One region of the Streptomyces sp. NBC_00829 genome, then DNA from elsewhere that is predicted to be linked to it. Evidence: riboswitches for the same ligand, from Rfam matches in the RefSeq annotation. Region 1 holds a riboswitch; the other holds the start of a gene.
What was found. A riboswitch is a leader RNA that binds a small molecule or an ion and turns the genes downstream of it on or off. The one in region 1 is predicted to bind S-adenosylmethionine.
Positions count from the first base shown of each region.

Region 1 (4,408 bases):
GCACAGCCCGACTGGTACATGGGCTTCTCCGAAGGCCTCATCCGGGTGATGCCCGGCTGGGAGATCAACGCCTGGGGTCACACGCTCGTCCTGGGCGTGTTCATCCCGCTGGTGATCTTCCCGCTGGTGCTGGCGGCGATCGCGGTCTACCCGTTCATCGAGTCCTGGGTCACCGGGGACAAGCGCGAGCACCACATCCTGGACCGCCCGCGCAACGCCCCGACGCGTACCGCGTTCGGTGTGGCCTGGCTGACCTGGTACTTCATCCTGCTGATCGGTGGTGGAAACGACCTCTGGGCCACCCACTTCCACCTCTCGATCAACGCGATCACCTGGTTCGTCCGGATCTTCTTCTTCATCGGACCGGTCATCGCCTTCATCATCACCAAGCGGATCTGCCTGGGTCTGCAGCGGCGCGACAGGGACAAGGTGCTGCACGGTCGCGAGAGCGGCATCATCAAGCGCCTGCCGCACGGTGAGTTCGTCGAGGTCCACGAGCCGCTCAGCCAGGGTGACCTGTTCCAGCTCACGGCGCACGAGCAGTACGAGCCGCTTGAGATCGGCCCGACGGTCGACGAGAACGGCGTCGAGCGCAAGATCGGCCGCATCCAGAAGCTGAAGGCGAAGCTGAGCAAGAGCTACTACGGCGAGGCGAACCAGATTCCCAAGCCCACCAGCGAGGAGTTCAAGAAGATCACCAGCGGCCACGGCCACCACTGATCCTTCCGACCTCCGAGGTCGCCACAGCGGGAGCCCCGTCCATTCGTCGGACGGGGCTCTTCGCCGTCCGCCGCGCTGGATAGGGTGGGACCCATCCCTTATCGGCTGTGGACCCTGGAGCGGACCATGAACGTTGTGACCCCGGTTGGCGGCGACAGCGTGGCGGACCTCTCCTGGCCCGGTGTGCTGAACGCCCTCCTCGACAACCGGGACCAGAGCGCCCACTCCACCGCGTGGGCGATGGACCGCATCCTCAGCGGCGAGGCGACGAACGCCCAGATCGCCGGCTTCGCGGTCGCGCTGCGCGCCAAGGGCGAGACGGTCGAGGAGATCTCCGGTCTCGTACGGACGATGTACGCCCACGCGAACCTGATCTCGGTCCCCGGGCCCAGTGTCGACATCGTCGGCACGGGCGGCGACGGCGCGAAGACGGTGAACATCTCGACGATGTCCGCGATCGTGGTCGCGGGGACCGGCGCGAAGGTCGTCAAGCACGGCAACCGCGCCGCGTCGTCGGCGAGCGGTGCCTCCGACGTGCTGGAGAAGCTCGGCGTCAATCTGGAGCTGACGCCGAAGCGCGTTGCCGAGGTCGCCGAGGAGGCGGGCATCACCTTCTGCTTCGCGGTGAAGTTCCACCCGGCGCTGCGGCATGTGGCCGCCGCCCGCAAGGAGCTCGGCATCCGCACCACGTTCAACTTCCTCGGCCCGCTCACCAATCCGGCCCAGGTCAAGGCCCAGGCCACCGGTGTTGCGGACGCGAGGATGGCGCCGATCATGGCCGGGGTGCTGGCCGAGCGCGGCTCGTCGGCCCTGGTCTTCCGGGGCGACGACGGCCTGGACGAGCTGACGACGACGGCCACGTCCAAGGTGTGGGTGGTCCGGGACGGCGCGGTGCGCGAGGAGGCGTTCGACCCGAGGGACATCGGCATCGACCTGGTGCCGGTGGAAGCCCTCAGGGGCGCGGACGCGTCCTTCAACGCGGATGTGGCCCGCCGGCTGCTGAGCGGCGAGACCGGGCCCGTACGGGACGCGGTGCTGCTGAACTCCGCGGCGGCACTGGCTGCGCTGGAGCCGACCGACGGCACGCTGAACGAACAGCTCGCCGCGGGCATCGCCCGGGCGGCCCGGGCGATCGACTCGGGTGCGGCCAGAGCCGCGCTTGAGCGATGGGTCGCCGTCAGCAACGCCTGAGGTTTCTGAGGTGTGAGGCAAGGCGTGGTGTGGTTTCTGTCTCAGGAACTGGACCTCGCCTTGCACACCGTGGGACCTATGGCAGGATGCTCACCAAGGTCATGAGTGACAGCGATTACGGCCCCGGCTCGCTGTCCGGCAACCCTCCGTCCGTGGCGGGGTGCCCCGGGTGAAGACCAGGCCGTGGGCAGCGAGGTCCGCGGCAAGCGCGGACCCCTGCAGCCCTGGGGTCCTGGTCCTCAAGGGAGCAGTCTCGTGAGCAAGCGAATGCGATAGGGCTTCTCAGCCCCTTCTTCAGTACGCCTCCGTGCGGCCACCGCCGTGCGTTCGAGGCAACCCCCGTGCGGTGTGCGGCCGTTGAGTCGCCGTGCCCACGGGTCTGCCGAAGCCATTCTGTTTGTCCTGCCGGGAGATACCGCCATGTCCGCACGCTCGAACACCGCCGCACCCATCGCCTCCGCCCCCGTCGTTTCCTCCTCCGCCGCGGCCCCCGAGTCCGAAGACCCTCTCTGCGCGGCCCCGCTGCCGGTGCTCGGCCGCGATGTGACCGTGCCGCTCGTCACCGGCGGTGAGGTCACCTACGCCGCGCTCGACTACGCCGCGAGCGCGCCCGCCCTCCAGCGGGTGTGGGACGACGTCGCCGCCTACGCGCCGTACTACGGCAGCGTGCACCGCGGTGCGGGCTACCTCTCGCAGCTGTCCACCGACCTGTTCGAGAACAGCCGTGTGACGGTCCACGAGTTCCTCGACTGCCGCGACGGCGACCAGGTCGTCTTCACCCGTTCCACCACCGACTCCCTGAACCTGCTCGCCGCGGCCCTCCCCGCCGACTGCCGGGTCTTCGTCTTCGAGACCGAGCACCACGCCTCGCTGCTGCCGTGGCGCGGCGCGCAGGTCACCTACCTGGACGCGCCGCGTGACCCGGCCGAGGCCGTCGCCACGCTGGAGCGGGCGCTGGCCGGCCGTGAACCCCACGGTCCCGCCCTGGTCTGCGTGACCGGCGCGTCCAACGTCACCGGCGAGCTGTGGCCGGTGAAGGAGCTCGCGGCGGCGGCCCACGCGCACGGCGCGCGGATCGTCCTCGACGCGGCACAGCTCGCGCCGCACCACCCTGTCTCCGTGCGCGACCTCGACGTGGACTGGGTCGCTTTCTCAGGGCACAAGCTGTACGCGCCGTTCGGCTCGGGCGTGCTCGCCGGCCGCGCGGACTGGCTGCAGGCAGCGGAGCCGTACCTGGCGGGCGGCGGGGCGTCGCGGAAGGTGGCCCGTCGTACGGACGGCGGTGTGGACGTCGAGTGGCACACCACGGCCGCCCGTCACGAGGCCGGCTCGCCGAACGTCATCGGCGTCCACTCCATCGCCTCCGCCTGCAAGGCGCTCACCGAGGCCGGCTTCGACCGGCTCGTCGCCCGTGAGCAGCAGCTGGTGGCGAAGGTCCGCGCGGGCCTCGCCGAGGTCCCCCAGGTGAAGGTCCTCTCCCTCTTCGGCGATGACGCCCCGAGAGTCGGCGTCATCTCCTTCGTCGTCGAGGGCTGGAACAGCTCGCACTTCGCGGCGGCCCTGTCGGCGGAGTACGGCATCGGGGTCCGCGACGGCCTGTTCTGCGCCCACCCGCTGGTCCGCACGCTGCTCGGCACCGACCCGCAGGACCCGGGCGAGTGCGGCGCCCCGGAGGCCGAGCCGGGCGAGCGGTCACTGAACGCGATCCGGGTCAGCTTCGGCGCGGGTACGCCCGATGAGCACGTGGAGCGTTTCGTCGGGGCGGTGAAGGAGCTGGTCACCGACGGCGCGAGGTGGAACTACCACACGGAGGACGGCCGCTGCGTCCCGGCGGTCTGATTCCCGCGTCCTGTCACCGGGCCCGCGCCGCGACGGCGCGGGCCCGCGTGCTGCCGCGGGCGCGCGGCGATAAGGGAGGGGTGCTACGTGTCGCAGAGGCGCTACGGGTCGGAGGGGTGCTACGCGTCGAGGCCGATCGCGAATGCAGCCTCCAGATCGTGCTGGGAGTAGGTGCGGAACGCGACATGTGTGTCCGTCCCCTCGACACCCTGGATCTTGCTGATGCGGCCCGGGATGACGTCCGCCAGATCATCGTGCCTGGCCACCCGCACCATCGCGATCAGGTCGTATGTACCGGTGACCGAGAAGACCTCGCTGACGCTGTCCAGCGCCGCGATGGACTCCGCGATCTCGGGGATGCGGTCCACGCTGGTCTTGATGAGCACGATCGCGGTGATCACGGTTGGTGTTCTCCCTCGGTGGCCCCTGTTTGCGCCTTCACTCTAGTACCACGTCCGCATCGTCCCCAGGCGAAGAGAAAGCCTGCCCCGAATCCCACGAGGTGCGCGAGGTAGGCGACTCCGGGCCCGCTGCCCGCCCCCTGGGCCGCCAGCCACTGCAGGACGAACCAGAAGATCAGGACGATCCAGGCGGGGAAGCGCAGCGGCAGGAAGAAGAGGAACGGGAAGAGACTGGTGACCCGTGCCTTCGGGAAGAG
Region 1 is NZ_CP108867.1:6,049,848-6,054,255, forward strand. It holds gene OG293_RS26865 (cytochrome bc complex cytochrome b subunit) at 1-720, shown strand, start outside; gene trpD (anthranilate phosphoribosyltransferase) at 847-1,911, shown strand; SAM riboswitch class IV at 2,009-2,126, shown strand; gene OG293_RS26875 (aminotransferase class V-fold PLP-dependent enzyme) at 2,332-3,750, shown strand; gene OG293_RS26880 (Lrp/AsnC family transcriptional regulator) at 3,870-4,151, opposite strand; gene OG293_RS26885 (rhomboid family intramembrane serine protease) at 4,148-4,408, opposite strand, start outside.

Region 2 (4,408 bases), 1.6 Mb from region 1:
AGAGGCGATTCGATCGAACACATTGGCTGCTTCTTGATGGCGCGGGGCGCATTCTCATATGCGCTCGGCACAAGCAGCGGAGGGGGCTTCCCCAACTGTACCGCGCTCAACCATACAGAATTGCCCCCTCCGCTTCTCTTGCGGAGGGGGCAATTCTGATAACACCGCGTAGCTCAGCCGCCCGCGACGGCGGGGATGATCGACACGCCTGCGCCGTCCGGGGTCGCCGTCGCCAGCCCCTGCTCGAATCGGACGTCGTCGTCATTGACGTACACGTTCACGAAGCGGCGCAGCTTGCCCTGGTCGTCCAGGACGCGCGCGGCGATGCCGGTGTGGTTCTTCTCCAGGTCGGCGATCACCTCGGAGAGCGTCGCGCCCTCCGCCGGGACCTGGGCCTGCCCGCCCGTGTACGTGCGGAGGATGGTGGGGATGCGGACGTTGACGCTCATGGTGCGTGCCTTCCTTGAGTCTCGGATCTCGGGTCAGCCTGCCAGGCCGGCGTCGCGGAACGCGTCCAGGCTCGGGCGGATCGTCGCGCTCGGGCCGGTCGTCGGCGCCACCGCGTCGAGCGTCTTGAGGCCGTCACCCGTGTTGAGGACGACGGTGGTGAGCGCCGGGTCGAGCACACCCTCTTCGATCAGCTTCTTCGTCACGCCGACGGTCACACCGCCCGCGGTCTCGGCGAAGATGCCCTCCGTACGGGCGAGCAGCTTGATCGCGTCCACGATCTGCTCGTCGTTGACGTCCTCGACCGCACCGCCGGTGCGGCGGGCGATGTCGAGCACATACGGACCGTCGGCCGGGTTGCCGATCGCCAGCGACTTGGCGATGGTGTCCGGCTTCTGCGGGCGCACCACGTCGTGCCCGGCCTTGAAGGCCGCCGACACCGGGGAGCAGCCCTCGGCCTGGGCGCCGAAGATCTTGTACGGCTTGTCCTCGACCAGGCCGAGCCTGATCAGCTCCTGCAGACCCTTGTCGATCTTCGTGAGCTGCGAGCCCGAGGCGATTGGGATGACGATCTGGTCGGGCAGCCGCCAGCCGAGCTGCTCGCAGATCTCGTACGCCAGCGTCTTGGAGCCCTCGCCGTAGTACGGGCGGAGGTTGACGTTGACGAAGCCCCAGCCCTCGCCGAGCGGGTCGCCGATGAGCTCGGAGCAGAAGCGGTTGACGTCGTCGTAGTTGCCCTCGATGCCGACGAGCTCGCCCCCGTACACCGCGGCCATGACGACCTTGCCCTGCTCCAGGTCGTGCGGGATGAACACACAGGAGCGGAAGCCGGCCCGCGCGGCGGCGGCGCCGACCGCGCCCGCGAGATTGCCGGTGGACGAGCAGGACAGGGTGGTGAAGCCGAAGGCGCGCGCGGCCTCGACGGCGATGGCGACGACGCGGTCCTTGAAGGAGTGCGTCGGGTTGCCGGAGTCGTCCTTGATGTACAGGCCGCCGGTGACGCCGAGCTCACGGGCGAGGTTGTCGGCCTGCACGAGCTTGGTGAAGCCGGGGTTGATGTTCGGCTTCTCGGCCACGTCGGCGGGGACGGGCAGCAGCGGGGCGTACCGCCAGATGTTGTTCGGACCCGCTTCGATCCGCTTCTTCAGCGCCTCGGGGTCGCCGCTCGGCAGGTCGTACGCGACTTCGAGCGGCCCGAAACACAAGGCGCAGGCGAAGATCGGGCCGAGGTCGAAACGCTCTCCGCACTCGCGGCACGAGAGCGCCGCGGCGGGACCGAGGTTCACGGGAGTGGTGCTTGCGACAGTCTGCACAGCCATGGTGGCGAGGCCCTTTCTCCTCATCTTCCCCGTGACGCATTTCGCCACGAGACGGAATTGGCACCTTCCCCACCGTGACCTCGCGGTCGGCGGGAGGGTTGCCGGGGCTTCAACGGGCCGTTCCCTCTGCCCCTCTGGATGAGCGGTATTCGATTGTCGGCGTGATGACCCCGGCATGCGACGGTCATCCGCGTTGTTCAAGACTGTAACCGAAGGCGGGAACGGTTGAGATAGTCGTCCGAACCGCGAGATGGATCACGAGCCAGGGAGTAATGAGCGTGCTGGAAGAGGTGGAGCGCTGGCTGACCAGGCGTTCCTGGTCGGCAGCCGACCGCTCGCTCGGCCGGCTGGTGGCCGCGAAGCGCGGTACGACCGTCAGTGTCGTCCTGCCCGCGCTCGACGAGGAGTCGACCGTCGGCGACATCGTCACCGTGATCCGGCGCGAGCTGATGGAGACCGTCCAGCTCGTCGACGAGCTGGTCGTCGTCGACTCGGGCTCCCGCGACCGCACGGCCGAGGTGGCCGCCGCGGCCGGCGCGCGGGTGGTGCACCGGGACGCGATCCTGCCACGGATTCCGGCCGTCCACGGCAAGGGCGAGGTCCTGTGGCGGTCACTCCTGGTGACGAGCGGCGACGTCGTCTGCTTCGTCGACGCGGACCTCAGGGACTTCTCCGCGGACTTCGTCTCCGGGATCGTGGGCCCGCTGCTGACCGACCCCGAGGTGCAGTTCGTCAAGGCGATGTACGACCGGCCCCTGGGTGACACGCCGGGTCAGGGCGGCCGGGTGACCGAGCTGGTGGCCCGCCCGCTGCTCAATCTGCACTGGCCGCAGCTGGCCGGGTTCGTCCAGCCGCTGGGCGGGGAGTACGCGGCGCGGCGCTCGCTCCTGGAGCGGCTCCCCTTCCCCGTCGGGTACGGGGTGGAGCTGGGTCTGCTCGTCGACACGCTGCACACGGTGGGCCTGGACGCGCTGGCACAGGTGGACGTCGGGACGCGCAAGCACCGCCATCAGGACGGGCAGGCACTGGGCCGGATGGCCGCGGCGATCTACCGTACGGCCCAACTCCGGCTCTCCAGGGGGCATTTGGTGCGTCCGGCGCTCACGCAGTTCGAGCGGGGCGAGCAGGGGTTCGTACCGCGGACCCATCCGGTGGACACGGAGGAGCGTCCGCCGATGCGCGAGATCGGTGAGTATGCGGCGCGTCACGCCGCATAAACATGATGATCCCGGCATTTTGCCTACATTCCCTCTGTATGAACTGGGGAAGATTTCTTGGTGTCCTGACGGTCCTCGCCACCATGGTCACGGGCCCGCTCACACAGGAGCGGGCGATGGCCGCCGCCGCCCCCGCGCAGCAGCCCGGCCATGGAGCCGAGCTCCTGTGGCTGCTGGGCGGCCTGGCCTTCAGCCTGACCGCGGCCGGAGTGGTCGCGATTGCGGCCGTGCGCAGTCGCCGGGACCATTGACCTCATGCCGTACTCACGTTTGAACGATTTGAGGACGGGCTAGGTACCGGCACATGGTCTCCGAGCAGCCCGCCGCCGAAGTACTGGTCGCGTCCAACCGCGGTCCGGTCTCGTACACACATCACCAGGACGGGACGCTCGACGCCCGCCGCGGCGGGGGCGGGGTCGTCTCAGGACTCTCCGCCATCGGCTCCGGCGCGCGGTCGCTGTGGGTGTGCGCCGCGCTGAGCGACGGCGACCGCGAGGCCGTGCGGCGCGGGGTCGGCGAGCCGGGGGTGCGGATGCTCGACATCGACCCCGACGTGTTCGCCGAGGCGTACAACGGCATCGCGAACTCGGTGCTGTGGTTCGTCCACCACATGCTCTACCAGACCCCGCTGGAGCCGGTCTTCGACGCGGAGTTCCGCCGGCAGTGGGCGTCGTACGAGGCGTACAACCGCGCCTTCGCGGACGCGCTCGCCGAGGAGGCCGCACCCGGCGCCGATGTGCTGGTGCAGGACTACCACCTGGCGCTGGTGCCCCGCATGCTCCGCGCCCACCGCCCCGACCTGCGCATCGGCCACTTCTCGCACACCCCGTGGGCCCCCGCCGAGTACTTCCGGATGCTGCCCGACGACATCGCCGCCCAGCTCCTCGGCGGAATCCTCGGCGGCGACCGGGCCGCGTTCCTCACCCGGCGCTGGGCGGACACCTTCACCGACTGCTGCCACGCCGTGCTGGGCCCGGGTATCCCCTCCGGCACCCGGATCGGGGTGCACGGGCTCGGCGCCGACGCGGACTTCCTGCGGGAGCGGTCGCACCGGCCGGACGTGGAGGAGCGGATGGCCGTACTCCGGGAGCAGATCGGCCCCGGCCGGAAGTCGATCGTCCGCGTGGACCGCACCGAGCTGTCCAAGAACATCGTGCGCGGGCTGCTCGCCTACCGGCATCTGCTGGAAACCCGTCCCGAGTGGCGCGAGCGAGTCGTCCATGTCGCCTTCGCCTACCCCTCCCGGCAGGACCTGGCCGTCTACCGCGACTACACCGCGGAGGTCCAGCGGGTCGCCGACGAGATCAACTCCACCTACGGCACCGAGGGTTGGAGCCCGGTCGTCCTCCATGTGAAGGACGACTTCGCGCGCTCGCTCGCCGCGTACCGGCTCGCGGACGTCGCCCTCGTCAACCCGATCCGGGA
Region 2 is NZ_CP108867.1:4,411,198-4,415,605, reverse strand. It holds gene OG293_RS19445 (MoaD/ThiS family protein) at 174-449, opposite strand; gene thrC (threonine synthase) at 483-1,766, opposite strand; SAM riboswitch class I at 1,784-1,911, opposite strand; gene OG293_RS19435 (glucosyl-3-phosphoglycerate synthase) at 2,045-2,983, shown strand; gene OG293_RS19430 (hypothetical protein) at 3,022-3,234, shown strand; gene OG293_RS19425 (trehalose-6-phosphate synthase) at 3,288-4,408, shown strand, end outside.
Region 2: it holds a riboswitch for S-adenosylmethionine, as region 1 does, so the genes downstream of both, thrC (threonine synthase) here and OG293_RS26875 (aminotransferase class V-fold PLP-dependent enzyme) in region 1, are expected to answer to the same signal.